DNA from 4 places in the Arthrobacter sp. CDRTa11 genome. Region 3 is predicted to be linked to each of the others. Evidence: riboswitches for the same ligand, from Rfam matches in the RefSeq annotation. Region 3 holds a riboswitch; each other region holds the start of a gene.
The links. A riboswitch is a leader RNA that binds a small molecule or an ion and turns the genes downstream of it on or off. The one in region 3 is predicted to bind S-adenosylmethionine.
Positions count from the first base shown of each region.

Region 1: linked by a shared signal. The riboswitch ahead of F8G81_RS21925 (DUF1737 domain-containing protein) and the one ahead of F8G81_RS11445 (bifunctional o-acetylhomoserine/o-acetylserine sulfhydrylase) in region 3 are both predicted to bind S-adenosylmethionine.
Region 2: linked by a shared signal. The riboswitch ahead of F8G81_RS03420 (cobalamin-independent methionine synthase II family protein) and the one ahead of F8G81_RS11445 (bifunctional o-acetylhomoserine/o-acetylserine sulfhydrylase) in region 3 are both predicted to bind S-adenosylmethionine.
Region 4: linked by a shared signal. The riboswitch ahead of metX (homoserine O-acetyltransferase MetX) and the one ahead of F8G81_RS11445 (bifunctional o-acetylhomoserine/o-acetylserine sulfhydrylase) in region 3 are both predicted to bind S-adenosylmethionine.

Region 1 covers NZ_CP044532.1:4,797,675-4,804,760, reverse strand. Annotated here, with positions in the region: gene F8G81_RS21955 (hypothetical protein) at 1-126, opposite strand, end outside; gene F8G81_RS21950 (LysE/ArgO family amino acid transporter) at 221-844, opposite strand; gene F8G81_RS21945 (LysR family transcriptional regulator ArgP) at 914-1,816, shown strand; gene F8G81_RS21940 (DUF1905 domain-containing protein) at 2,047-2,274, shown strand; gene F8G81_RS21935 (O-succinylhomoserine sulfhydrylase) at 2,284-3,492, opposite strand; gene F8G81_RS21930 (rhodanese-like domain-containing protein) at 3,493-3,903, opposite strand; gene F8G81_RS21925 (DUF1737 domain-containing protein) at 3,900-4,178, opposite strand; SAM riboswitch class IV at 4,192-4,306, opposite strand; gene F8G81_RS21920 (hypothetical protein) at 4,467-4,943, shown strand; gene F8G81_RS21915 (AsnC family protein) at 5,025-5,225, shown strand; gene F8G81_RS21910 (acetyl-CoA C-acyltransferase) at 5,287-6,498, opposite strand; gene F8G81_RS21905 (GNAT family N-acetyltransferase) at 6,584-7,086, opposite strand, start outside.
Region 2 covers NZ_CP044532.1:724,086-731,171, reverse strand. Annotated here, with positions in the region: gene F8G81_RS03430 (C-glycoside deglycosidase beta subunit domain-containing protein) at 1-744, opposite strand, end outside; gene F8G81_RS03425 (adenylosuccinate synthase) at 917-2,206, opposite strand; SAM riboswitch class I at 2,541-2,643, shown strand; gene F8G81_RS03420 (cobalamin-independent methionine synthase II family protein) at 2,654-3,862, shown strand; gene F8G81_RS03415 (uracil-DNA glycosylase) at 4,067-4,699, shown strand; gene F8G81_RS03410 (DUF3151 domain-containing protein) at 4,794-5,216, opposite strand; gene fbaA (class II fructose-bisphosphate aldolase) at 5,218-6,237, opposite strand; gene F8G81_RS03400 (TrmH family RNA methyltransferase) at 6,419-7,086, opposite strand, start outside.
Region 3 covers NZ_CP044532.1:2,559,676-2,566,761, reverse strand. Annotated here, with positions in the region: gene F8G81_RS11465 (ABC transporter) at 1-668, opposite strand, end outside; gene aztB (zinc ABC transporter permease AztB) at 655-1,596, opposite strand; gene aztA (zinc ABC transporter ATP-binding protein AztA) at 1,649-2,356, shown strand; gene F8G81_RS11450 (transporter substrate-binding domain-containing protein) at 2,480-2,833, shown strand; gene F8G81_RS11445 (bifunctional o-acetylhomoserine/o-acetylserine sulfhydrylase) at 3,010-4,335, opposite strand; SAM riboswitch class IV at 4,381-4,496, opposite strand; gene F8G81_RS11440 (SDR family NAD(P)-dependent oxidoreductase) at 4,677-5,429, opposite strand; gene F8G81_RS11435 (hypothetical protein) at 5,488-7,086, opposite strand, start outside.
Region 4 covers NZ_CP044532.1:1,638,343-1,645,428, forward strand. Annotated here, with positions in the region: gene hutI (imidazolonepropionase) at 1-819, shown strand, start outside; gene F8G81_RS07390 (DeoR/GlpR family DNA-binding transcription regulator) at 913-1,707, shown strand; gene F8G81_RS07395 (histidine phosphatase family protein) at 1,786-2,442, opposite strand; gene F8G81_RS07400 (CPBP family intramembrane glutamic endopeptidase) at 2,570-3,349, shown strand; gene F8G81_RS07405 (VOC family protein) at 3,480-4,118, opposite strand; SAM riboswitch class IV at 4,350-4,465, shown strand; gene metX (homoserine O-acetyltransferase MetX) at 4,478-5,593, shown strand; gene F8G81_RS07415 (hypothetical protein) at 5,688-6,194, opposite strand; gene F8G81_RS07420 (winged helix DNA-binding domain-containing protein) at 6,208-7,086, opposite strand, start outside.

The sequences.
Region 1 (7,086 bases), 2.2 Mb from region 3:
GTCCTTGGTGGCGTGCACCATACCCACGAAGGAGATCCCCACTCCCCAGCAGCAGCTTGCCGCAACAATGACGGCCCCCGCCTTCTGGTAAGGCCTGTTGCCCTTGGTTGTCTTTTTCGCGGTCATGGCTGGCTCCCGGTCCGGCGGATGCGTGGCCCAGCTACATCGCGGTGGTGACCATGAAGCTACGCCGCAGCCCCGCCGCGGTCAACAGGGACCGTCAAGAGCCCACCGCCAGGCGCACTCCGAGCGACAGCATCACCACGGCGATGAGGCCGTCGAGGACACGCCACGACGACGGCCGGGCAAAGAACGGACGCAGGCCCCGTGCCCCGAAGCCCAAGGCGCTGAACCAGGCGATGCTGGCGGCGATGGCCCCGGCCCCAAACCACCACCGCAGGTCCTGCGCCTGCTGATTGGCCACCGACCCCAGCAGCAGGACTGTATCCAGGTAGACGTGCGGGTTGAGCCACGTCAGGGCCAGCACTGTGGAAATTGCCGCCCCGGCACCGAGGGCATTCTGTTGACCCGACGCCGTCAGGGCTCCAGGGCGGATGGCCCGCTTGGCTGCCAGGGCGCCATAAGCGACCAGAAACGCCGCTCCCGCGTACCGTGCAACCTCAACCACCACCGGACTCGCCTCCACAAGAGCTCCGATTCCCGCGATGCCGGCGGCGATGAGCAGGGCGTCCGAGACGCCGCAGACCAGGACGACGGCCGCCACATGCTCGCCCCGGATGCCCTGCCGGAGGACAAACGCGTTCTGGCTGCCGATGGCAACGATGAGGGCCAGCCCCGTGCCGAAGCCGAGCGCTGTGGTGGTCAGAAGTTCAGTCAGATACATATGCTCCAACGTAAAGTGACCCTTACAGTTAATCCAGCTAAACATTCTTAGGAATAGTAAGGAAAGCTAATGAGAAGCTTCCAGTTGGAGCAGTTGCGGACCTTTGCTGCCGTGGTGGATGAGGGGACGCTTGAGGCCGCTGCGCGGAGCCTGATTGTCACGCCGTCTGCCGTTTCCCAGCGGCTGAAAGCGATGGAGGATGCGGCAGGGCAAATCCTGCTTCAGCGGACCAACCCCGTCCTGCCCACGGCGGCAGGTGCGGCGGTCCTGCGCTTCGCCCGCCAGGTACGGCAACTGGAATGGGACGCCCGGCGCGAGCTCGGCGACAGCAGTGACAGCGCGGGCGCGCCGATTCCCCTGGTGGTGAATGCAGACTCGCTGTCCACGTGGTTCCTGGCGGCGCTGGCAAGCCTTCCCGCCGACGTCGGGGCCTTTTTTGAACTTCACCGGGAGGATGAACAGCACTCCGCGCAGCTCCTGCGCACCGGGGCCGTGATGGCAGCTGTGACGGCTACGCCGGAGCCGGTCCAGGGCTGCAAAGTGGAGCCGCTGGGGGCCATGAGATACCGGGCCGTGGCCAGCTCCGGTTATGTCCGGCGCTGGTGGCCGGACGGGCCGGACCTTACCGCCGGAAGTGCGGCACCGGTGATGGATTTTGACCGCAAGGACGAGTTGCAGGGTGGCTTCTTCCGGGCGCTGACCGGCGCTGAACTGACCGCGCCGCGGCACTACGTGCCGTCGTCGGCCGAGTTCGCCCAGGCCATCCGGCTGGGGCTGGGATGGGGATTGTTGCCCGAGCAGCACTGCCTGGCTGATATCCGGAACGGCGAACTGGTGGAATTGGCGCCTGCGCATCCTGTGGATGTCTCGCTGTACTGGCAGCGCTGGAAGATAGACTCCCTGATGCTCAACCAGCTAACTGCCGCGGTCCGCGAGGCCGCGACCCGACAGCTCCGCCAGCCACAATCCTGACGCCAGTCCCAGGCAGATCGCGAACAGGCAGATAATGACGCAATAATCGCCCTTTGGGGGCATTATCTGCCAGTTCGCTCGTGGGGAGGGCCTGAAGTGTCCGTTCGCGCGGAGGAGTGCGGCCGCCAGGCCGGCATGGAATACTCAGGCGCGTGACGTCGTCGTACTCTTTTCACGCCAAACTGTGGCATATCCCGGAAGAAGCGGGTTGGCACTTCCTGACTCTCCCCGTGGACATTGCAGAGGACGTCCGCGATGACGCGGGCTCGCTCAGCAAAGGCTTCGGATCCATCAGGGTCAGCGCCGAAATCTCCGGCCACACCTGGCAGACGTCGCTCTTCCCGGACAGCAAAAGCGGTTCTTACCTGCTGCCCGTCAAGAAAGCCGTGAGGGACGCAGCCCGGATCAGCGCCGGTGACGACGTGGCGGTGCGGTTCGAAGTCCACGGCGTGGATTAGAGGGCAACGTCAGATCTGCTTGAGCGCCCGCTCCAGGTCGCCGATCAGGTCATCCGCGTCTTCGAGGCCCACGGACAGCCGCACCACGCCGTCGCTCAGGCCAATGGCGGCACGGCCTTCGGGACCCATGGCGCGGTGCGTGGTGGTGGCCGGGTGGGTGATAAGGGACTTGGCGTCGCCGAGGTTGTTGGAGATGTCGATGATCCGCAGCCCGTCCAGCAGCGCAAAGGCGGCCTCCTTGCCCGAGCGGCCGGCCGTCGTCGCCAATTCAAGGGTCAGCACGGTGCCGCCGGCCTTCATCTGCTTGGCGGCCAGCTCATACTGTGGGTGGGACTTCAGCAGCGGGTATTTGACCCAGCTGACCGCAGGCTGCTGCTCCAGCCATTCGGCCAGCCTCAGGGCGGTGGCGGAGGAGTGGTTGACGCGCAGCGCCATGGTCTCCAGCCCCTTGGTGAGGACCCAGGCGTTGAAGGCGGACAGCGAGGGTCCGGTGTGGCGCATGAGCTGCTTCACGGGGCCGTCGATGAATTCCTTGGTGCCCAGGATCGCCCCGCCCATGACACGGCCCTGGCCGTCGATGTGCTTGGTGCCGGAGTAGACAATGACGTCCGCGCCCAGCTGGCCGCAGCGCTGCAGCAGGGGAGTGGCAAAGACATTGTCGACGACGACGGTGGCACCGGCCGCATGCGCCAGTTCGCTGACTGCCGCGATGTCCACGATTTCCTGCATCGGGTTGGACGGCGACTCGAAGAAGACGGCGGTGGTGGGCTGGGACAACGCGTCACGCCACTGGTCCAGGTCCGGGCCATCCACAAAGACGGTCTCCACGCCCCAGCGCGGCAGGATCTCGTTCAAAATCACGAAACAGGAACCGAACAGCGAGCGGGCCGCAACCACGCGGTCACCGGCAGCCAGCAGGGCACCCAGGGCGGTGAAAACGGCGGACATTCCCGACGCCGTCGCAAAGCATGCCTCGGTGCCCTCGAGGAGGCGGAGCCGTTCCTGGAAGGTGGCTACGGAGGGGTTGCCGTAGCGTGAGTAGACAAAGCGTTCGTCCTCGCCGGTGAAGGCGCGTTCGGCGGCGGCGGCCGATTCGTAGACGAACCCGGAGTTCAGGAAGACCGGCTCGGCGGTCTCCTGGAAATTGGTGCGGTCCAGCCCGCCGCGGACTGCCTGGGTGTCAGGGCTCCAGCCGGCGGCATCTTCGTTGAATGTCACTTAGTTCGTTCCCAGATTCGTAGGCAGGCCGCGGTTCTTCCAGCCATTGACGGTGCGTTCGCCGTAGCGGTCCGGCTCGCCTTCAAAGCCCTCAAGGACGTTGTAGGACGTGTAGCCTGCCTGGGTGGCGGCGATGGCTGCAGCTATGGACCGGGCCCCGGAGCGGCACAGGAACACCAGTTCGGTGCCGGCGTCCTCGGGTGCCTGTTGTGTCAGGTCAGTGATGAAATCGGGGTTGGGGATGCCGCCCGGGAACGTCCACTGGATGAAGAGGGGATCGTTGTCCGTTGCCTTGGTGTCCGGGATGCCAATATGCGCCCATTCGCCCTCAGTGCGCACATCCACCAGGATGGCGCCCTGCTCCAGCTTGGTCCAAGCTTCCTGCGGGGTGAGGTCTCCTGCGTAGCTCATGCGTGGCCCTCGCCGTCGAATTCGAGCTCTTCCCCGGCAGTTTCGAGATCGTCCACGGCAGTGGCGACGGCGGCATCCGCGGAGGCGATCGCAGCCGGGAGGACCAGGGCCTGCGCCACGATCACGCTGCTGCCGTTAAAAGTTGCGGCCGGGCTGCCGTGCAGGACGTAGCCCTCCTCCAATGCGGTTGAAATCCGCTCACAGAAGGAGCGGTCATCCGGCCCCGTGATCAGTCGGTAGGACAGCTTTTCTTCTGTGGCAGGTGCGTCTGTCACGACGGATCTCCTTCTCTCACGCTTGCAGCTCGAATTTTTCGATATGCCGAGTATTCACCTGAGGCACCCCGCCGCGAAAGGAGGGTTGCCGACCGGCCAGTCAGGGCTTGGCGCCGGTACTCATTACTGCCCAAAAACGTAACACCTGCCCCGCCGCCCCGCACCGCCGCCGTCGTCATGTTGCGTAACCAACGCCATGCCGGACAATCACGGTATGGGGAAACAGCAGGATATGGCTAAACGCTCTGTACGGAAACACTGTGTGGGGAAACAGCGGGAAGGCCGTCAGTGCTGAGCGCGCAGCGCCTGACCGCGGGCGTGATGGCTGTTGCCTCCCTTGCCTTTGCACTGGCAGGCTGCCGGGACCCCTTCGCCCCGCCGCCGTGCGGGCCGCCGGAATACTTTGTCTCGCCGTCGGCCGTTCAGGCCGGCGGGCAGGTGACGGTCTCCGCGCAGGACACTACCTGCGACGCGCTATACGGCGCGGATGCGCGCATCCAGGTTACGGTGACGGACGCTGCGGGGCAGACGGTCCTGGAGGAGCTCGCTCCCATGACCGACGACGGCGCCTTCACCTTTGTCTTCACCGTTCCGGACACCATGGCTGCCGGAGAGGGCGGCGTCAGCGCTGTCCCGTACGGCGTGGACTGGTGTGATGACACCGGCGTTAACAACAGGGCCGACCCGGGCACCCTGAGCCTGGAACGTGCCTCCTGCGCCCACCGCCTGGTCCCGCTCACAGTGCACGCGGCTCCTCCAGCCTGAGGCTCCTCCAGCCTGAGGCGTCAACGTAGGTTGACGGCCAGAGCATCGTCAACTAATGTTGACGCCGTGGAGGTGGACCGAATGAAGACACTCGTTGGATCGATGGATGGAAAGGGCCCTGCCGAGGCACTCTATGCCGTGGCGGAGCTGCAGAAGGAAGTAGGGCGGGCCGAAGCTGCACTGGTCAGGAACGCCCGCCAGGCCGGGCTCTCCTGGGAAGCGATCGCCCTGTGCCTGGGTGTGAGCAAGCAGGCAGTTCACCGGAAGTACGGCAAGCGCTGACCCATCAACGCGGTTCGTCTGGGTCCCTCCCGGGTTCCTTGCGCCTGGCGCGCCGCAGTTTTCAGGCCTTGAGGATGAGCGCCTCGCCCTGGCCTCCGCCGCCGCAGAGGGACACAACCCCAGTGCCGCCGCCACGCCGCTGCAGAGCCAATGCCTGGTGCAGCACCAGCCGTGCGCCTGAGGCGCCTACGGGGTGGCCCAAGGCGATGGCGCCGCCCTCGGCGTTGATCCGCTCCGTGCTGACGCCCAGGTCCCGGGCCGACTGGATGATCACGGACGCGAAGGCTTCATTGATTTCGATGAGGTCCAGGTCAGCTACGCCGAGTCCTTCCGCTGCCAGGGCGCGTTCGATGGCGCGCGACGGCTGGGAATGCAGGGAAGCGTCCGGGCCTGCGGTCTGGCCGTGGCTTCGGATCTCGGCGATCCAGCTGAGCCCGGCACGTTCCGCGGCGGCTTTGCTGGCAACCACGACGGCGGCCGCGCCGTCGGAGAGTGGAGAGGCGGATCCGGCGGTGATAGTGGCTGACGCCGCCGCGGAGAAGGCGGGCTTCAGCGCCGCCAGTGCCTCCGTCGTCGTACCCGGACGGATGCCTTCATCGGAATCCACCATCAGTGCGGGACCGCGGCGCTGCGGTACTTTGACGGGCGCGATCTCTGCAGCAAACAGGCCGGCGGACCTGGCCGCCTCCGAGCGCTGATGGGACGTGGCGGCAACCTCGTCCTGGTCCGCCCGGCTGATTCCGCGTTCGGCGTTGCCTGCATCGGTGGCGGCGCCCTGCAAAACACCGGAAACGGGATCCTGCAGGGCATCGAAATTCAGTGCATCAACCAGCGGGGCGTCGCCGATGGCCACGCCGTGGCGCAGGCCCTGAAATAGGTGCGGGGCGTTGCTCATGGATTCCTGGCCACCGGCCACGATGAAGTCTGCCTCGCCGGCCCGGATCATCCTGGCAGCGTCGATCACTGCTGTGAGTCCGGACAGGCAGAGCTTGTTAATGGTTACCGTGGGAACGTCCCAGCCAATGCCGGCCGCCAGGCTTGCCTGCCGGGCGGGTCCTTGCCCTGCTCCTGCCTGGATGACCTGGCCCACGATCACGGCCTGGACCTGCCCGGGATCTACGCCTGTGCGTTCCAGGGCGCTGCGGATGGCGTGTGCGCCCAGTTCACTGGCTGACAGCGCGGCCAGGCTGCCCCGGAAACGTCCAAAGGGAGTGCGGGCGCCGCCGAGGATGACGGCGGTACGGGCGTCAGCTTTCAGGGCCTCGTTACTCATAGTTTCGCTGCTCACGGCCTCGTTGCTCATGATGGGTGCCTTCCGCTGGTTTGGTTCTCGGATCTGGTGCCGGAAATGGCCGGGGCTAGTTCAGGAGCAACTGGTGGAGGAGGTGGTCCTGCCAGCTGCCGGCGATGTGCAGATACTCTGGGGCCACGCCAATCTCCTGGAAGCCGGCCCGCCGCAGGATCTTCCGTGATGCACCGTTGTGGACCAGGGTGGCTGCCTGGACCCGGTGGAGGCCGAGCTCCGCGCGGGCATGGTTCACGGCGAACATCACGGCAGCGGAACCTATCCCCTGGCCGTTGTAGTCTTTGTCCACCCAGTACCCCAGATGGGCGTTGAGGAACGGCCCCCGGACAATGCCCGTCAAAGTGACGGCGCCGATGATCCGGCCGCCATCCAGCAGGACCCAGGGAATTTCCTGCCCCACTGAATGCTGGGCGAGCTTGCTGTGGATGAGTCCGAGCTGGTGTGCGGGGGTGAAGAACTCATCCGCACGGGCCGGCTCCCAGGGCGCCAGGTGTGCCCGGTTCCGGGCATAGGCCAGGCTCAGCAATGGCGCATCATCCCGGTGGAGCAGCCGGA
Region 2 (7,086 bases), 1.8 Mb from region 3:
GCCGAATCCCAGCCGGTGGGCAAGCCTGAGGTCCCGTTGCAGCGCCTCGGCACCTTCGGTTGCTGTCATGCTCCGGCCAGGATGCAGCCGGGTGTCAATCCAGGAGCCGTAATTCGTGGGCTCCAAAGAGTACTTCTCGAGCAGGCCGAACCAGTTGTCCATCCACGCCGGGGAGGGCTCGGGATAGTTGGGGATGTGGCCCTCGCCGAGGATCTCGACGCCGGTGGCGCCCACGTCGGCGACGGCGGCCAAGGCCGTTTCCAGGTCCATGACCGTGCCGTAGTCGCCCATGAAGCTGTACAGGGAAACGCCGTAGCGGAAATTACCGTCTCCGCCTTCCGGTGCCAGCGTCACCTTCCGGCTGACCCGGTGGATGGTGGGCTGGTGCTCGACGGGAATGTAGGACATCCGCAGCCGCAGCTCGATGCTGAGCTCATGGACGCCTTGCGGCAGTCCGCCGTCGAGGGGAACGGTGACCAGGGCAGCTTCCTCCAGGGGCCAGCGGACGCCATCACTTTCCCAGAGTTGCTGCAGTGTGTAGGTCCGCCCGCCAAACGTCCAACGCGGAACGTCGGGGCCAACGTTCACCAGATCGCCAATGCGGACCGCGATGCCGTCAATGAGGGACGCGGCCATACCCCGGTAGGAAGGCATCCGGACCCGGAACTGAAAGCCGGTCACACGTCCGCCTTCTGTTACGTTGCGGAAGCCGACGGACTGGATGAGGTCTCTTTCGAGAAGCATCATTGCTCACTCTCTGTAGGTTCTTAAACAGACTAACAGCATTATGTCTGTTTCACACCTAAGTTGGTGAGGATCCTACTTAAGAGGTTCGCATCCATCCGGGTTTGCCCATTAACGACGCCGGCGGGCCACCTGTTCAGGTGACCCGCCGGCGTCGGACTTTCAGAAACTGTCAGTCATTGATGAGGTCGTTGACCACAATCGTCTGGTCCCGGTCCGGACCTACGCCAATGGCTGAGAAGCGGGTACCGGAGAGCTTTTCCAGGGCCAGGACGTAGTTGCGTGCATTCTCCGGCAGGTCATCCATGGTGCGCGCGGCCGTGATGTCCTCGGTCCATCCTTCGAAGTACTCGAAGATGGGCTTGGCGTGGTGGAACTCGGTCTGGGTCATGGGCATTTCGTCGTGCCTGACACCGTCGACGTCATAGGCCACGCACACCGGGATCTGCTCGATGCCGGTGAGCACATCCAGTTTGGTGACGAAGTAGTCCGTGAAGCCGTTGACGCGGGCCGCATGGCGGGCCAGGACGGCGTCGTACCAGCCGCAGCGGCGGGGACGGCCGGTGTTGACGCCGAACTCGCCGCCCGTCTTCTGAAGGTACACGCCCATCTCGTCGAAGAGCTCCGTGGGGAACGGGCCGGCGCCCACACGCGTGGTGTACGCCTTGATGATGCCGATGGAGCGCGAGATCCGGGTGGGACCGATGCCGGAGCCAACGGAGGCTCCGCCGGCGGTGGGGTTGGAGGAGGTGACAAACGGGTAGGTGCCGTGGTCCACGTCCAGGAAGGTGGCCTGGCCGCCTTCCATGAGCACTACCTTGCCCTCATCCAGGGCCTTGTTCAGGACCAGTGTGCTGTCGATGACCAGCGGCCGGAGACGCTCGGCAAAGGAGAGGAAATATTCAACAATCTCCTCAACATCGATGTCGCGGCGGTTGTAGACCTTGACCAGGAGCTCGTTCTTCTGGCGGAGCGATCCTTCCACCTTCTGGCGGAGGATGGATTCGTCGAAGACGTCCTGGACACGGATGCCCAGCCGGGCCACCTTGTCCATATAGGCGGGCCCGATGCCCCGGCCCGTGGTTCCGATGGCGCGGCTGCCGAGATAACGTTCAGTGACCTTGTCCAGCACCTGGTGAAAAGGCGCCACCAGGTGTGCATTGGCGGAGACGCGCAGTTTGGAAGTGTCTGCACCGCGGGCCTGCAGGCCTTCAATTTCCTGGAACAGGGCTTCAAGGTTCACCACGCAGCCGTTGCCGATGATGGGAACCGCATTGGGGCTGAGAATGCCGGCCGGAAGGAGCTTGAGCTCATACTTCTCACCGCCTACGACGACGGTATGCCCGGCGTTATTGCCGCCGTTGGGCTTAACCACATAGTCGACGCGGCCGCCGAGGAGATCAGTGGCCTTGCCTTTTCCCTCGTCGCCCCATTGGGCTCCTACGATCACGATAGCTGGCATGGGATCCTCCCCCATTCGTTCGGGCTGCATTCCGGTTGATCCACCCTGGTGAGGCAGCAGGTGTTCAGCCGGAAGTCAACGCCGTTCATGAGAATGCCCCGACGGCTACAGTCTGGCGGGCACAGTTGCGGTGGCCTGCCAGGCAAGAGTTCGGGGCTCTTACCAGCCAAGTTTAGCGGATCCCCGGGTTTCTCTACTCGTTCGCAGCAGGCGGGCCCTGGGTTTCTTCGCGCCTGCCACCCGCCCATCCCATGAAACAAACCGGCTGAAACAAACCGGCTGAAATAATCTGGCGAAGTCTTGCCCGCACCCGGCAGATGCCATTAAGTGAGAGTACCCATCCGGAGCGGCCGAGAGACCTGGCTCGCTGACGCCGCAGCAACCACGGGTGCAGGGACAATCCTGTCCGCTGGTGCTACTGCCAGGACCGATGGAAAGGAAGTATCCATGTCCCTCAACACCGACTACATCCAGGTCACGCACGCAGGTTCCCTGCCCCGAACCCCGGAACTCATCGCCGCCAATGCCGCCAAGGAATCCGAGGGCATCACGCCCGAATTCCTGGAGCTGCTGGAGGCCTCGGTGGCGGATGTGGTCCAGCGGCAGAAAGACCTCGGCGTCGACATTGCGAACGACGGCGAGTACGGGCACACCATGTCCACTTCCGTTGATTACGGCGCGTGGTGGAACTATTCCTTCGCCAGGCTGGGCGGCCTGGAACCCACCGACGTGGACAGGTGGAAGGACCCCGTGGTGCATCGCTCGTCCCCGGGGCACATTGTGCTGACCTCGTTTCCGGACCGCCGGGACCGGCTGGCTTTCAACGACGCATACACCGATCCGTCCTCGGGCATCCTGGCGCACCGCAAAAGCGTGACGCAACCGAAAATCGCGGGACCCCTGACCTACACGGGGCATGACCTGGTGGCCTCCGATGTCACCAACCTCAAAAAGGGACTGGCTGCAGCCGGCCTGACCGAAGGCTTTCTGGCGTCCCTGTCCCCCGGTTCGTGCGCCAGGGTAGCCAACGAGTACTACAAGTCGGACGAGGAACTGCTGTACGCCTGCGCCGATGCCATGCGGGAGGAATACAAGGCCATCATCGACGCCGGCCTGACGGTACAGCTCGATGACCCCTCCCTCGCGGAAAGCTGGGACCAGATCAACCCCGAGCCATCGCTGGAGGACTACCTCAAATTCATCCAGCTGCGCATCGAGGCCACCAACTGGGCCCTCCGCGACCTGCCCCAGGAACAGATCCGCCTCCACGTCTGCTGGGGTTCCTGGCATGGGCCGCACACCACGGACATTCCGTTCGGGGACATCGTTGGATCAGTCCTGCAGGTCAACGCCGGGGCCTACTCGTTCGAGGCCGCCAACGTCCGGCATGAGCATGAGTGGCGGGTGTGGGAAAACACCAGGCTTCCGGAGGGCAAGGCCATCATTCCCGGGGTGGTCTCACATGCAACCAACGTTGTGGAACACCCGGATCTCGTCGCTGACAGGATTGTCCGCTTCGCCGAACTGGTGGGCCGGGAGAACGTTATTGCGTCCACGGACTGCGGGCTGGGCGGCCGTGTTCACCCGCAGATCGCCTTCGCCAAACTGGAGGCTCTCGGCGAGGGCGCCCGGCGCGCCAGCCAGCGTCTTTGGTAGGTGCAGCGATCCAGCCGCCCTGTGCCTTCCATCACGGGAAGGCCTTGGGCGCGCCTGCGTTTTGCGGGGCTTGCTAAACTGATAAGGACCGACCAGGAATCGGTCCACTCCACATTTCAAACCATCCCGGAACCTGCCGCGCCACGGTGCGCCCATTTTCCGGATTGGCAGCATCACCGAGCCCCGCAGGAGACATAGCAATACATGACAGCCCTGGCACCTGAATCTTTTCGCGAGCAGCTCATGAGCCGCCGTTACGAACCCAACGTCGCAGCCGTCAACGAGCTGTGCGATTCCCTGCAGAGCGTCAAGCCGGACACCCAAGTTCCCTACGTTGACCCCATGCACGACGTAGATGAATGCCGCATTATCAGCCTGTACTCGAACATCGGCGAAGCGGACAAGTCCGGATTCATTACCGCCGGCGACGACGACGCCGCCACCCGCATGCTGGGCGTCCAGTGGAAACTGGGCCTGCGTCCGGAGTTCGTGATGCCGTGGAACGTCCACCCGTGGCACACCCCTGGCGAGCCCAACGGCAAGTTCACGCCGGACCAGATCGCCTCCGGCCTCAAGCCGCTGCTCAAGTTCCTGGCCCTCGTGCCCCGGGCTTCCGTCATCGTGGCACACGGCACCGAGGCCAACCGCCTGGCCAACCTGCTGCTGAAGACCGAGGTGCCCCTGCTCTGGCGCCGCGGCCTGAAAACCTACAAGGTCCGTTCCCTCAGTGGCCGTGCCTTCGCCGGTACCCCGGCCCGGCAGGAACAGTATCTTGAAGAAATGCACGTGGCCTATGCGGATGCCATGGCGCGCACAGGCCTGACGAAGCCCAGCTAGTCCCCTCCGGTTACGGAGTTAACGACGGCGGGTGGCCACCTTTCCAATAAAGGTGACCACCCGCCGTCGTGCTTTAACGTGCTTTTAACTTCGTTCAGTTGCCTTCGATCGCCGCTTTCGCTGCCGGGTCCGAGTCGTTGAGGAACTTCTCGATCCGTTCCGGTTCCTCGGCTTCGCCGATGGCCGCCGAAGCGCGGCCCAACGAATACAGCGCACGCAGGAAGCCGCGGTTGGGCTCGTGCTCCCAGGGGATGGGGCCGACGCCGCGCCAGCCGTTACGCCGCAGCGAATCCAGGCCGCGGTGGTAGCCCACACGGGAATAGGCGTAGGAATCGATGGTGCGTCCCTCGGCCCACGCCTCTTCCGCGAGCACAGCCCACAGCAGCGAGGAGGTGGGGTGCTTTTCCACCAGATCCAGTGCCTCCTGGCCCGCCTCCAGCTGCTCGTAGACCTCGGTCTCGGCAGGCAGGAGGGTGGGCTCGGGGCCCATCAGGTTCCTGCGGAACTCGTCGGACATACTAGAACGACTTGCCGAGGGAGCCGAGCTGCTTGGCTGCCTCCACCACACGTGCAGCCAGGCCGGCTTCGGCCGAGGCGCCCCAGACGCGCGGATCGTAGAGCTTCTTGTTGCCCACTTCGCCGTCAACCTTGAGGACGCCGTCGTAGTTCTTGAACATGTGGTCAACCACCGGACGCGTGTAGGCGTACTGCGTGTCGGTGTCGATGTTCATCTTGATGGTTCCGTAGGAGACGGCGTCAGCGATTTCCTGGTCCGAGGAGCCCGAACCGCCGTGGAAGACGAGGTCGAACGGGTTGTCCTTGCCGATCTTCGCGCCAACTTGGGCCTGGATATCCTTCAGGATCTCCGGACGCAGCTTCACGCCGCCCGGCTTGTACACGCCGTGCACGTTGCCGAAGGTCAGGGCGGTGATGTAGCGGCCGTTCTCGCCGGCACCGAGGGCCTCGATGGTGGCCAGGGCATCTTCAACCGTGGTGTAGAGCTTGTCGTTGATGGCGTTCTCGACGCCGTCTTCCTCGCCACCGACGGTGCCGATCTCAACTTCGAGGATGATCTTCGCGGCGGCGGTGCGCTCCAGCAGTTCACGGGCGATGCGGAGGTTCTCCTGCAGGGTCTCTGCGGAACCGTCCCACATGTGGGAGTTGAACAGCGGGTTGCGGCCTGCCTTGACCTCGGCCTCGGAAGCGGCCAACAGCGGCAGCACAAAGCCGTCCAGCTTGTCCTTGGGGCAGTGGTCCGTGTGTAGGGCGATGTTGACGTTGTAGTTCTTGGCAACTTCGCGCGCAAAGGCTGCGAAGCCCAGGGAACCGGCCACCATGTCCTTGGTGGAGGCGCCGGACCAGTAGGCGGCGCCGCCGGTGGAAACCTGGACGATGCCATCGGACTCAGCATCGGCGAAACCGCGGAGGGCCGCGTTCAGCGTCTGCGAGGAGGTGACGTTGACGGCCGGGTATGCGAAGCCGCCCGTCTTAGCGCGGTCGATCATCTCGGAGTAGATCTCTGGGGTTGCAATGGGCATGCTGACTCCTCATGTGAATTTCGTCTGCGGGTTCTTGACCCTGGAGTGAACCTCGTCGGCTAGGAACCATCCTAGCCAGTTCTGCCGCCGGGCCGTGTTTCGGGTCACGGAAACTGGTAATACAGGGTTCTGTTCTTGCGCCGGGATGTTACTTCCCGTCGGTCCTGGCCCGTCGCGAAGCTTAGACGTGCTGGTTGAAAACGTGCCGGCGGACCCAGGCGTGCATGGCGATCGCGGCAGCCGAGGCGGCGTTGATGGAGCGGGTGCTGCCGAACTGCTCGATGGAGAGGGTGGCCAGCGCCGCCTCATGCACTTCAGGCGTCAGGCCCGGGCCTTCCTGCCCAAACACCAGCACGCAGTCTTTGGGCAGTTCGTACGTTTCCAGCGGCACTGAGTCCGGGAAGATGTCGATGCCAATGATGGCCAGCCCCTCCCCCTGCGCCCACGCCACGAAGTCCTCCACGGTGGGGTGGTGGCGGACATGCTGGTAGCGGTCGGTGACCATGGCGCCCCGCCTGTTCCACCGGCGTCGTCCGATGATGTGGACTTCCTTGGCGAGGAACGCGTTGGCGGTCCGGACCACGGTGCCGATGTTGAGATCGTGTTGCCAGTTCTCGATGGCGATGTGGAAGTTGTGGCGCCGGGAATCGAGGTCGGCCACGATGGCGTCGTGCTTCCAGTAGCGGTACTGGTCCACCACGTTTCGCCGGTCACCGTCGGCGAGCAGGTCCGGGTCCCAATGGTCACCGGCAGGGAGGTCCCCTTCCCAGGGCCCGACGCCGACCTCCGCCTTGGGGGCGGCATCCTCCTCGGGCGCTGGCACGGGCGGGGCTGGAATCTGGGGGTGGT
Region 3 (7,086 bases):
TCGCCGTCGTACGCCTGTACTGCCTGGGCTTTCCCGCCAGCGCCGGGCACCGTGGCGAGTGCGAAGTCACCCAGCGGCACCAGCATTCCCTGGTGGGGTGCGGCGTCGAGGTGCGCTGTTTCACGGATCTGCCCTTCTGCCAGGCCGTCGTTGCTTAGGAGGACGCCCTTTCCCGTTTCGGGGAAGAACACCCCGGTGGCCGAAGCCCCGGGTGTAACGACTGCCTTCCCTTGCCCCGTAATTACTCCGACGGTTTTGGGATCGGAGCGGTAGTAGTGGAAGTGATCCTCGTGGTCCCAGGTCCAGACGCCACTGTCCAGGACCGTGACGGTTCCCTGTTCGGGGGATGAGGCGAAGATGTACCTGCCATCGGTAGTGCCGCTCTTTGTGCCCGGCAGGGTTCCCGCGTTTCTCCATGTTTCATCCGCAAGGTCCAGCATGCCCACTTCGCCGGCCTGGCCAACGGTGAGCAAGTGCAGCTGGGGTTCCGCTACCTCGCTGGCGCCTGCTTTGGCGCCATGCCCGTCGCCGATTGCCGATCCCCCTGCAGCGGCGGTTTCCTTGGCTGTTTCCTGTCCTGATCCCGGGACTGCCGCCGGGGCGGAACATGCGGAAAGGGCCAGGGCCAGCGCGAAGGCGGAAAGTGTGAGGGTTCTAGATGTTCGCACGGATTGCTTTCTTGGTGGAGCGATTAACGGAACCGGCAACAGGGCTGCCGGCGATGCCGGAGGGCAAGTCTTCGGAAGGGTGGGAAGCATGCCCGGCTGCCCGGCCGCGCCGCAGCGGTGAAGACACGGCCCGGGCGAGGTTTGAACAGGCCGCTGCTGAAACCGCGGTGAGGGCGATGGAGGCACCGGCGGACGTGCCCCAGTACCAGGAAATCAGCAGGCCGACGAACACCGACGTACAACCGATAAGCGCTGCCAGGACCATGGTGGTCCGGATGTGCCGGGTCCAGGCTGCAGCGGCCACGGACGGGGCAAGCAACAGGCCGAGGACCAGCAATGCACCCACGGCCTGATAGGAAGCGACCACCGCCAACGTCACCAGTCCAACGAGCAGCACCTGCGCCAGCCGGGGCCGGAGACCCATGACCTGGGCAACACGCTGGTCAAACACCAGGGCCACAAAGGAGCGGTGGAACACTCTGGCCACCACTATGGTTGCCAGCAATGCCCAGAACAGCATCCACAGATCGGCCTGCCCTATGGCCAGGATGTCGCCAAAGAGGATGGCCGTGGCATCGGTGGCAAAACTGCGTGAATGCGAAATGATGATCACGCCGGCGGCGAGCATGCCGACGAAAAAGAGACCGATGCTCGTGTCATGGGACAACCGGCCCCGGCGGGCCAGGAGACTCACCCCGACGCTCATCAAAATGGCACTTCCGGCAGCTCCTATGACGACAGGAACACCCGTAAGGGTGGCGATGGCGACGCCTGGCAGCATGCCATGAGCCATTGCCTCGCCCAGGAATGCCATGCCCCTGATGACCACCCATGTCCCCACGACGGCGCAAACGGCAGCACATAAGGAACCGCCCAGAAGGGCGTAAAGCATGAAATCAGCAGCGAAGGGTTCAAGGATCAGGTGCACGGTCTAGACGATAACGCTAATGACAATCATTCCCAAATGCTAGTCTTTTGTCATGACTTCTTCGCCCCGCCTCCCCCCGACGCCCAGCAAGGCAACGCAGACCGGCGTGCTTGTCTTAGAAGATGTATGGCTGGACCATGACGGCGTGGAGGCGCTCTGTGGTCTGTCGCTGCGGATCGAAGCCAACACCATCACTGCTGTGGCCGGCCCCAACGGGTCCGGAAAATCCACACTGCTCAATGTGCTGGCCGGCCTGCTGACCCCGCGCCACGGAAGAATCGAACTGCCGGTCAAAGGCAGCACCGCCCTCGTGGTTCAGCGCAGCGCCGTCCCTGAGCGAATGCCGCTGACGGTACGCGACGTCGTCAGCATGGGCAGGTGGGCACGCAGGGGGCTTCTGCGCCCGCTTCTCAAACATGACCAGAGGATCATCGAGGAATGCATTGGCCGGGTCGGCCTCTCAGGCTACGAGAACCGGCAGTTGCACAGCCTTTCAGGCGGGCAGCGCCAGCGCGCCTTCCTTGGCCAAGGCCTCGCGCAAAACGCGGACATCCTGCTCCTGGATGAACCGACCACCGGACTGGACTCGGAGTCACAGGAACGGATCACGGAAATTCTTTTCGCTGAAAAAGAACGGGGAGCAACGGTTGTGTGCGCATCACACGACACAGCAACCCTGGACGCAGCCGACACCGTCATCACGCTAAACCGCGGCCGCCTGTCTCGGCCCGCGGAGATGCAGGGTTCAGAAACCTTCTAGCGACCGGGCGGCCAGTAGGCCGCCCGCCCACATAGAAGGAAAAAGTCGGCGCACAGTCCGCCTAATGTTCCTCCAGTAGCGGCGGGCCAGTCACCCGCCGCCGAATGGTACAAACGCGCCCGGATGCAATCGGCATCGTCGCGCCCTCAAGCTGCTCCCGCCATCAACGGCGTGACACTGCCCAGCGTCCAGGAAGCCCTGACCCAGCTGGACTCCAAGCGGATCGACGGGGTCTTCTACGACGCCAGCGCCCTGGCCTGGGCCAACGAGCAGCAACCCAACCGCTTCCACATCCTGGAGCCCAGGATGGATACCCGCACCAACACCAACGTCGCCATGGCACTGAAGAAGGGATCAGCGTTTACACCCGCACTGCAGCAGGCCATCCAGTCCGTCCTGGAATCCCCGGAATACAAGGAGTGCCTGGAGTACTGGGGCCTGGAAGAATCAGCCATCACTGAAGCCGCGATCCGCTAGCGGCGTCGATGCAGCAGATCATGCGCATGGCGAAAGAAGACGTTTCGCTCCTGCTCAGTGGCCCTTCCCAATCCTCAAGGGCCTGAGCCCAGTATCGCACCGGGCTCAGGCCCTTGAGCTTTGTCGAGATTTTGTATCACCACTTCCAGGCTTGCCGCCGCTGATGCGCCAGCGGATCAGGCGCCGCTGGCCTCCTTGGCGGCACGGAAGCCGGCTTCAAGGTCTGCCAGGATGTCATCGATGTGCTCGATGCCCACGGAGAGGCGGACCAGTCCCGGGGTCACGCCGGCAACGGCCTGCTGCTCCGCGGAGAGCTGGCTGTGGGTGGTGGAGGCCGGATGGATGACCAGGGACCGGACGTCCCCGATATTGGCTACGTGTGAGTGCAGGTCCAGCGCGTCCACGAACCGTTGGCCCGCCTCGGCGCCGCCGGCAAGGTTGAAGGACACGATGGCTCCCGTCCCCTTGGGGCCGTACTTGCGCCCACGCTCGTACCAGGGGCTTGAGGGCAGGCCCGCGTAGGCGACGGATTCGACGTCGTCACGCGCTTCCAGCCAGCGGGCCACTTCGCCGGCATTGGCCACGTGGCGTTCCACCCGCAGGCTCAGGGTCTCCAGGCCCTGGGAGATGAGGAAGGCATTGAACGGAGACACCGCCGAGCCCAGGTCCCGCAGTAGCTGGACACGTGCCTTGAGGATGTAGGACAGGTTGGCGCCTAGGGCGCCGCCCTCACCAAGGTCGCGGCCGTATACCAGCCCGTTGTATGTGGGATCCGGGGTGTTGAAGCCGGGGAACCGCTCCGGGTCCTTGCTGAAATCGAACTTGCCGGAGTCGACGATGACACCAGCGATCGCTGCACCGTGGCCGCCCAGGTACTTGGTGGCCGAATGGACCACAATGTCCGCGCCCCACTCCAGCGGACGGATCAGGTACGGCGTGGACAGCGTGTTGTCCACGATCAGCGGAACTCCTGCCTTATGGGCGGCCGCGGATACGCCCTCAATGTCCAGGACATCCTGGCGGGGGTTGGACACCACTTCGGCGAAGAAGAGCTTGGTGTTCGGCTGCACCGCGTCACGCCACTGGTCCAGGTTGTCCGGGTCCGCCACGAACGTGACAGTGATGCCGAACTTCTTCAGCGTATGGGCGAAGAGGTTGTAGGTTCCGCCGTACAGGCTGGGGCTGGCCACGATGTGGTCACCGGCTTCGGCGATGTTCAGGACCGCGTATGTCTCCGCCGCCTGGCCGGAGCTGAGCAGCAGCGCTGCCAGTCCCCCTTCGAGGCTGGCAATCCGCTGCTCAACCGCGTCCTGGGTCGGGTTGCCGATGCGCGTATAGATCGGTGCCAGTTCGGCCAATGCAAAGCGGTTGGCTGCGCTCTCGGCGCTGGGAAACACGAAGGACGTGGTCTGGTAGATGGGCAGTGCCCGGGCGCCGGTGGCAGAATCCGGCTCCTGCCCGGCGTGGATCTGGCGGGTTTCGAAGGACCATCCGTTGGACATGCAAGGCTCCTATGACATGGGCCCGGGGCATGCTGGGAGCACCACGGGCCGCGCTTGCCATCCGGCCGGTGCCGGACAGCCAGGTCCTCACCCGGGGCACCCCACCGCGGATGGAGGGTTGCCGGCCAGCGAGCCGGGGCTTGGCGCTGGCGCTCATGACCTGAGCTCAGTGTAGGGGCAAAGGCATATGCCGACAGAATCACGACGAACCGTTTCGAAATGCTGCACAAACACTCCGCGTTCCAGCCGCATAGGCGGCCCTGGCCCGCATAAGCGTTGCTGGCCGGCACCGCTTATGCGGGCCAGAACCGCTCACCGCGCATCGGGTGGGCATGCGCGAGTTACAGGGCCGTCAGGCCGCCGTCCACGGTGAAGATTCCCCCGGTGGCGTAGGCGGAGTCGTCGCTGGCGAGGAAGACCATGATGCCCTCCACGTCCGCAGCCGTCCCGGGACGCCCCAGCATGGTGGAATTCACCAGGCCGGCGCGGCTGACGGGGTCGTCCGCGATGGCCTGGACCAGCGGGGTCTCGGTATAGCCGGGGACCACGATGTTGACGCGGATTCCCGCGTGCGCATAGTCGGCGGCGACCACGCGGGCCAAACCGTGGACCCCGGCTTTCGAGCTCGTGTAGGCAGTGAACGTCTGGCCGCAGGCCACAACGGCGGTGGGGCTGCCGGTGCAGATAATCGACCCCCCGTGTCCTTCCATGGCCCGGACGGCGTGCTTGAGGGTGAGGAATGCACCGCGCTGGTTGATGCTGACTGTTTTTTCCCAAACCGCGAGGTCCAGGTCGCCCACTTTGGCGTCCTGGCCGAAGAGCTGCACACCGGCGTTCGCCACCACCACGTCAAGGTGTCCGGCTTCGGCCACAGCAGCGTAGGCGGCGGCCACGCTCTCCTCATCCGAGATGTCCATGCGCAGGGACCTGGCGGCGGACCCGGAGGCCGCCGCGGCTTTTTCGGCTGCCTCCACGTTGATGTCCGCGAAGTAGACAGCGGCTCCTTCGGTGACGAACCGGTGGGCAACGGCGAGGCCGATCCCCGAACCAGCTCCCGTGACCAGGGCAGTTTTTCCTTCAAGACGCAGACCCATCGGGTCTCCTTTCGCTAAGGTGGCGCCGCCATCGGAAACGGCAGCAAAGTCGAGGCGGTCAACTGGGTGCCGGAAAACGCACGACGCCGGCGGACCAGGGTCCGAGCGCCAGCAGACCCAGCGAGGGGTCGCCGTCGTCCTGGGTACCGAAGGTGATGACGGAGCCGGCGCCGGGCCCGAAGGCTGTGCATTCTCCGGCGCCCGCAGTTACGGACCCAGGCAACTGGAGGTCAATCTCAGCCGCACCCCCGGAAAGGTTGGCCGCGAAAATCATCAGGCCACCCGGAGACTGCACGGGGTACAAAGTCACCGCCATGTCCCCGATCGGTGCAGCAGCCGGTACGTCCACCGCAAGGACAGGGTTGCCCCGGAGGGCCGCGAGTTCCTTCAGGAGTTCGCCCGCAGGGTTTAGCCGGCCGGCGTCGTCGCAGATGCCCCTCGAGCCGGTCGCCTCGAAGTAGCTGACGGATGCAACTCCGTCCATGGTCAGGGCGCCGATGCTGGCAAGGGTCCAGGCCGCAGTGAACGGGTGGGTTTGGAGTTCGTCCGCCTCCGCCTCGGCGCCATCGCCCGACGTCGCCACCGCGTTGAACCGCGGCAGGAGCGTCACCGGCCCCACATGGAGTGGTCTTCCACCGCCCAGGCGCAGCGCGTTCCGGGCCACGAGCCGGTGCATGGCCACGCTGTCGATGATGTGCGCAGTTTCGGTGCTGTGCATCTGGGGCGTGATGCTAAACGTTAGGGCGTCGGAGTCCGACGGCGTGCGGCCGCTGTTGCGGTTCAGTTCCGTGAAGTGGGACCGGACACCGGCCAGCAACCCGCCCCTGAAGCCGGCCGCCTGCGCCGCTGCCCTGACGTCCTTCCAGCTGTCCGGCTCCGTGAGGTGGCTGCCCGGGTGGAAGAACGCCAGCCGCTTCGCATCGGGAAGGTAGGGGGCGAGGTCCGCCACGGCGCCGACGGGGTCCGGGGTCACTGCCCGGATGTCCAGCGCGGCCGACTGGAGGGCAGCGGCAGCTGCGGCTGCCTCAAGTTCGGCGCCCCAACCGGAGCGAGGGGCGTCACCGTGCTGCTCGACCAGTTCCACCACGAAGGCGTCCAGGCCCGGGATCGGCGCGAGCAATTCCGGGGACTGCCCCGCCACGACGGCGAGGGCCGGAACCCGGCCGACGATGCCGCCCACGCCGGCACGGAATCGGCCGAGGGCACCGGGGACGCCGCGCAACGTTCCCGCGGCCGCCGTCTCCACGGCTTCCTGTGGCTCGAACGTCGCAGCCGCCAAGAGCACGGACTGCCGGACGGTGTCCCCCGCCGCGACATCCACCGGAAAGGGCAGTTCCAGCGGCGTGCCATAGGTCTTGAAGGAGGCATCCGTCCAATTCCGCTGGTCCTCTGTCTCGAAGACCTCTCCGGTGAACGAAAGCCGGAAAGCGGTGCCCGCGTCAGCCCATTCCAGGGCCGCGATATCAGTGAAAGGCTGGTGCGGACTGATGTCCTGCGGGAACTGGGCGGCGGTGATGCCGCCCCCCGGATGCTCCACAGCAACGTCCCGCCCCGCGTCTGCCGGCGGATGGAGCACCACCAGCCCAACCCGGTTGCTGCGGAAGGCGTGGGCCGCAGTGCCTACGAAGGCGATCTCCACCGCGGCGGGGGTAAAGGT
Region 4 (7,086 bases), 920 kb from region 3:
GGGCTGGACACCGAGCACGAGGCGCGGAGCGCCAGGGTGGCCTCCACCGTGGCAGATGAAGCAACCTACCTTGGAGCCCATCTGGTCCCGGCCGGCATGGATGCCGACGAGTACACGAAACTGGTCTGCGGGCCGATGCTGGAAGCGGTCCGCCCCTACGTGCGCTGGGCGGATGTGTTCTGTGAAGAGGGTGCCTTCACTGCCACACAGTCCCGTGAGGTACTGCAGGCCTGCCGGGACGCCGGCCTGGGCCTGCGGGTCCATGGAAACCAGTTGGGTGAAGGACCCGGCGTCCAGCTTGCCGTGGAGTTTGAAGCCGCCAGCGTGGACCACGTGAACTATCTGTCGGACGCGGACATCGCGGCGCTGGCCGGAACCTGGTCCGGCTGGGACGCCGGCCAGGGCAGCGGAAGCCGGGGCACGGTGGCCACCTGCCTTCCCGCGTGCGATCTGTCCACGCGGCAGCCGCTTGCCCCCGGGCGGCGGCTCCTGGATGCGGGAGTCCAGCTGGCGCTGGCCTCCAACTGCAACCCGGGGACCTCGTACACCAGTTCCATGGCGTTTTGTGTGGCCACCGCTGTGCTTCAGATGAGGCTGACTGTCCACGAGGCGGTCCGGGCCGCCACCTACGGCGGGGCGCTGGCGCTGCACCGGGACAGCGGGAACGACGCCGACGGCGAGCGGGCCGTGGGCTCCCTTGCGGTAGGACACAGGGCCGACCTGCACCTGCTCAACGCGCCCTCCGCCACCCACCTCGCGTACCGGCCGGGCATGCCGCTCACGTACGCTGTATGGCGGGCAGGTATCCGACAACGCTGAGTCAATCTGTGAATTTGACGGAAGTTGATCATTTGAGGTCTGTTATGATCAACAAACGTCACATTGGGTGGCTTTTGACGCTGAGAGGCCTGCATGACCCGGAACGACAGACTGACCGCCATTCTGGACCTCCTTGCCGAAACCGGGCAGGTGGAGGTGGAGGAAATTGTCACCAAGCTTGGTGTTTCGCCTGCCACCGTCAGGCGCGACCTGGACAGCCTGGCCAAGCGGAGGCTCCTGACGCGGACCAGGGGCGGAGCCACCACGGGGGCCCTCGCCTACGACCTTCCAGGCAGGTATAACCGGGACGACCACGCTCAGGCCAAGGAAGAAATCGCCCAGGCGGCATCTGCCCTGATCAGTCCCGGTGCGGTGATCGGGCTCTGTGGCGGCACCACCAGCACGGCGCTGGCCCAGATCCTGGCAACCCGCGAAGACCTCAACGCTCCGTCCAACCAGCCAACCCTGACGGTGGTCACCAACGCCATCAATATCGCGGCGCAACTGGCCGTCCGGCCCAACATCAAGGTGATGGTGACCGGCGGCATCCTCAACCCGCGTTCCTATGAATTGGTGGGACCGTACACGGACATCATCATGCAGAAGGTGGTCCTGAACATCGCTTTCATCGGCGTCAACGGCATCGATCCCGTGGTGGGACCCACCAACACCGGCGAGGCCGAAGCGTCCGTCAACGCGCTCCTGGCCAGCAGGGCCCGGGTCTCCTACGTGCTGGCCGATTCGTCCAAGGTGGGTGTGCGCGCCTTTGCCACCATGGACGGGTACGAGTTCACACGCCTTATCACCGACGCCGGCATTTCAGCCGAGGATAAGGCGGCCTTTGAGGCCACCGGCACCGAAGTCATTGTTGCGCCGAAACTCGCGTAAGGCCCCCGCAGTTCCGCTGTCGCGACAGCCGCTGCCTGGAGAAGCGGATGGGTGAAAAGGCCGCCGACTGGGAAGCCGCTAGAAAATGACCGGGGGCGCGTCCAGCACAGTCTCGTCCACCCTGCGGTCCACCCACTGGCTGAACGGGATGTCGAGTTCGTACTTGTTCAGGTCGGTCCGCACCAGCGTCCGCACCGCCGCGTTGTCCGGGTTGTTGAGGGACTCGAAGTACTCCACTGACCAGTGGAACCACCGCATGCAGAACAGGCGCATGGTGAGCCCGTGCGTTACCAGCAGTGTGTTCGGCGCATAGTCGGGCTTGGACCAGTGGCGGTAGAGCGTTTCCATAAACGAGGAGATCCGGTCGTAGACGTCCGAGCCGGATTCGCCCTCCCGGAAACGGTAGAAGAAATGGCCGTACGCGTTGCGCAGTTCCTTCTGGTCTTCAATATCGCCGCTGATCTGGAAGTTGGCCCAGTCCTGCTCGCGCAGCCGCGGTTCCTCGATCACCCGCTCGGTGAGGCTTCCGAGGTTCAGTGCCTCGAGGGTCTGATGGGCCCTCAGGTAGGGCGAGACATAGACGCACACCTGGCGGCCGTCCAGCTCGTACCGGATCTGCTCGCCGGCTGCCCTCGCCTGCTCCACACCCAGGGCGGTCAGTGGAATCCGATAGTCCGGCACCCTGTTGTAGATCGAGGTATCGGCGTTGGCTGCAGACTGGCCGTGCCGGATCATGATAATTTTCCCGGGCGCACTCATAAGCCCCAAGCATAGGTGCCGCCGGAGCGGCGCAGCTGTTTGACAGCCCTTTGACCCGGTAATGCATCAGCGAAGAACCAGAAACTACAGGCAAGATGGGAGCATGTTGGTTCCCTCCCGCCGTCGGCTGCGCCTTGAAGTTTGGATCGTCTTGGGGCTGTCCCTGGGCCAGTCCGCCGTCTACTCCGTGGTCCAGCTGCTGGATAAGATGACGCGCGCCCCGCTGGCGGAAGGCACCTCAACCCTCAACCGCTCGCAGAGCACCCGTGAATACTTCGATCTCACCTACCAGTTACTGGACATCGTCTTCGCGCTGGTGCCGGTCCTGCTGGTCATCTACTTCCTGTCCGACCAGCGGCAACCGGGGGCGGGGGACGGCGCACATGCAGGTTCGGCCTTCCGGAAGCTTGGCTTCAACTTCGCCAGGCCCGGCCGGGACATGCTGCAGGGTCTTGGACTTGCCGCCCTGATCGGCATCCCGTCACTTGGCCTCTACGCGGCAGGGCGGGCATTAGGCATTACCACTGCCATCATTCCCAGCGCCCTGGATTCCTACTGGTGGACGGTGCCGGTGCTGATCCTGTCCGCCGTGCGGCACGCGGTGGTGGAGGAAGTGATTGTGGTGGGCTACCTGATGGACCGTTTCGGCAAATTCGGCTGGAGCATGCCCCTGGCAATCTTCGCCAGCTCCATGCTGCGCGGCAGCTACCACCTCTACCAGGGCTTTGGGCCCTTCATCGGCAACGCCGTGATGGGGGTGGTGTTCGCCTGGCTCTACACCCGGACAAAGCGGGTGATGCCACTGGTGATTGCGCACGCTCTGTTGGACATTGTGGCGTTCGTTGGCTTCAGCCTCTTTGGGTCTGCCGTAGGCCTCGGGTGAGGTGGGAGAAAACCAAGGAGCGACGGCGGCGTTAAAGTAATTCGGCCGCCATCGGCAGGTGACGTCATTGGCACCCGCTGATGGCGGCCGAAGTTTGTTCCCAGCGGCCGTTGACCGGCCGGGGGAGGGCTTAGATGGTGACTGCCCCGGAGGCGGTTTCGAACGTGACGGAAAGGATGCCGGGGGTTCCATGCGGAGCCACCCATTCCACTGCTACATCCTCAAGCGGCTTTTCGACAGGTTCGCCGAGCCATTCGGTCACCCGTTCCGCCGAGCCGGCAATGGTCAGGCAGGACATCTTGACGTTGCTTTCATAGGCGTTGGACGGGTGCAGGGCGGGATCGCCTTCCCACTTGAGCATGTATGGGACCTGGGGATCGGCGATGAGGCCCAGGATTCCGATCTGCTTCCACACAAGTTCGCGGCCGTCGGGGAACTTCCGGTTGCCGTTGACGGCAGAGCGTCCCAGCCGGCGTTCGAACGGGGCGAGGTCGTCCACTTCGACGCACCAGCCCATCCAGCCGCCGCCGGCGGCAGAGCGTGCACGCACGGCCTGTCCGAACGGCGCTTTGTCCGATGCCGGGTGGTCAAGGACCTCCACTACTTCAAGGTATTTGTGGCCCGCGAGTGGAATGATCATGTTCCGGGTTCCGAAACGGGGGTGCACTCCACCCTTCACGGCTTCGACGCCGAGGGCGGACGAAATTCGTTCGGTTGTGGCAGCCAGGCCATCGTGTTCACAGGCGTAAGAGACGTGATCCATGCGCATGCCCTTCATCTTGGCACTTTGTGATCGGGCTCTCAGCTAAGGGTAGCCTTACCCGCTTTCTACTTTGTGTCATGAGTGGACATTGGCCCGGAAACCATGGTTAGGAAGTCTGCTGACTATGGCCCTGCGGATGCAGCCGGGCGGTCGCCGGCACCTGGGCTGCAGGCCGGGAAAGTCATAACCAGTCACACTCTTGGTCAAGAGGCATGGCTGTTTCGTACACTCGAAGCAGGTCATGAGTGCCAGTGACAGCCCCGGCTTGCTGGCCGGCAACCCTCCTTCCGCGGTGGGGTGCCCCGGGTGAAGACCTGGCCTGCCGGTCACTTGACGGCGGGCAAGCGCGTAGAAAAGGTCCTCACATGACGATTACCGTCTCCCGCACCGCCGTACCTGAAAACGGAGTGGTCCAGTTCGCCACCATCGGCGGACTCGAACTCGAAGCCGGAGGTTTCCTGCCGGATGTCACCCTGGCCTATGAAACCTGGGGCACACTCAACCATGACGCCTCCAACGCCATCCTGATCGAGCACGCCCTGACAGGCAGCACCCACGTCACGCGGGGCGACACCGATGAACCGGGCTGGTGGGAACAGCTGGCCGGCCCCGGTGCTCCGGTGGACACGGACAGGTTTTTTGTGGTCTCCGTGAACATCGTGGGCGGCTGCTACGGTTCCACCGGACCGTCGTCGCCTGCCCCTGACGGAAAGCCGTGGGGCTCCCGCTTTCCCTTGGTGACACTGCGGGACAGCACGGTTGCCGAGGCGCGGCTGGCTGACCTGCTGGGCATCCAGAGCTGGTTCGCCGTCCTGGGCGGCTCCATGGGCGGCGCGCGTGCCCTGGAATGGGCCCTGACCTACCCTGAGCGGGTAGAGCGGTGTGCCGTGGTATCGATCGGCGCCGCGAGCACGGCGGAACAGATTGCCTTCGCCCAGGCCCAGACCCTCGCGATCCGCCAGGATGCCAACTTCAACAACGGCGACTACTACGGCGGTCCCTCTCCGGAGGACGGCCTGGCCCTGGCCCGACGGATAGCCCACATCACCTACCGCTCGGCCCGGGAACTTGACGGCAGGTTCGGACGCTTGGCCCAGGCACCCGAAACACCATTCCAGGCACCGGCTCTGGGCGACCGCGGCCGCTATCAGGTGGAAAGCTACCTGGACCACCAGGGCAACAAGCTGGTCCAGCGCTTCGACGCCAACAGCTACATCGCCATCACCGAGGCCCTGATGAGCCACGACGTTTGCCGGGGGCGCGGTTCCCTGGACGAGGCCCTGGCCACGGCGACAGCCCGGTTCTTTGTGGCGGCCGTGGACAGCGACAGGCTCTACTTCCCGTCCCAGTCACACGAGTTGGCGGCAGCCCTGCCGGGCGACGTTGATGTGCACATCATTGAATGCCCCATCGGCCACGACGGCTTCCTCACCGAAATCGGCCAGCTGGGCAGCCAGCTCAGGACGACGTTCCTGGTCTAAGAAGAAGTCCTGCCCGGAAAGTTCCTGGCACGGAAAGTTCCTTGCCCAGGAAGTTCCCGGGCTGGAAACCTCCTGGGCCGTGAAGTTTTTTGCGTCAGCCGTTCATGATCTCCGCCCGGCGCGCCATGTACTCATCCATGGCCATTTCGCCGTTGCTGTACTGCTGGTCAAGTTCTGCAAGCTTGCGGGCACGGTAGCCCTGCGGGGCCGACGGCAGCGGGGGAGTGGAGGGGGCCGCAGGCTTCTGCGGTTCCTGTTCCCGGTCCCGGGGAGGCACTGGCTGGCCGTACGGCGGGCGTTGCTGGTCCGGCGTCGGAAGCTGCTGGCCCGGCAATGGTTGGAACGGGGGAAGTGGCTGGCTGGGCGGCAGGGGCTCGGGGCTGCTGATCTGGCGGAAGCCGCCGCTCATGTAGTCCTGCTGGGTGTAGCCGTCGCGCGGCTGGTTGCTCTGCGGTCCCGGACGGGGACCGGGGAACTGGTCCGGGTAGCGTCCGGAGAAGCTCTGTTCCTGGTTCCGGCGGTTGACGTATTTCCGGTACATCCGCATCCCCATCGGTATCAGGAATGACAAAATGATGATCCAGAAAAACAGGTTGTTCACGGTGCTGCGCCTCTCATATGTGTCCTTCCAGCTTAGCCCCGGACTCCTTCCGGACAGTGGGGATGCCAAGAAAGGCTCCATAGGCGGCGACGGCGGCCTCCACCGCCTGCTCCATATCGGTGTTTCCGACCGCACCGGCAAAAGCGGCGTGTGACCCTGCCGACGTGGACAGGCGGATGTCCAGTTCGCACCGGCCGGGCAGCATGGTGTGCCGCCAGGAACCGGCCATCCTTCCGTTCAGCAGCACCACGTGTAGCAGGGCGCCGTCGGCGGGGATCGCGGGAGCGCTGCCTCCCAGGTAATGCCTCGTGGCCGAGTAGCCCATCACGTATTCGTCGTAGCACTGGATCAGGTCGATCCGGGGCTCCGCCCCATGAACCGGCCCGCGGCCTGCATCTGCGGCATCCCGCTCCGGCCCCGGTTCGGCTCCGGCTCTGAAGTAGAAGACGACGCCGTCAATTTCGTGCGTTCCCAGGGCGTCCTGTTCGTTCTCCAGGACATCCTGAACGCCCTGCCGGACGTCAGCCATGGTCAGCCCGGACCAGTCGGCGCAGTCCTTGACCGTGGCCGGACCGCGGCTGCTGAAATAGCGCCGGGCCAACGTGGCAAGGGCTTCTGCCCGGCTCACTTCAGGAGCGGCCGGAACGCGCTCGTCGAACAGGGCATACGTCTGTTTGAGGGCCCCACTTGGACTGCGAACAGGGGTCCCGCTGACTAGAACCGCACTGATCTCCGCATGCATGATGAGGTAGGCAAGTTCTACACCCTTGGCCGCGAAGCCCGCATCCTGCAGTCTTGCGGCAAGCTGCTCCCTGGTCAGATGCTGGCCGCCCCGGACGGCGTCGGCCAACACATCTGCGCTCCGGGCCGCGGCCGCCGCGTCGATGCCTGT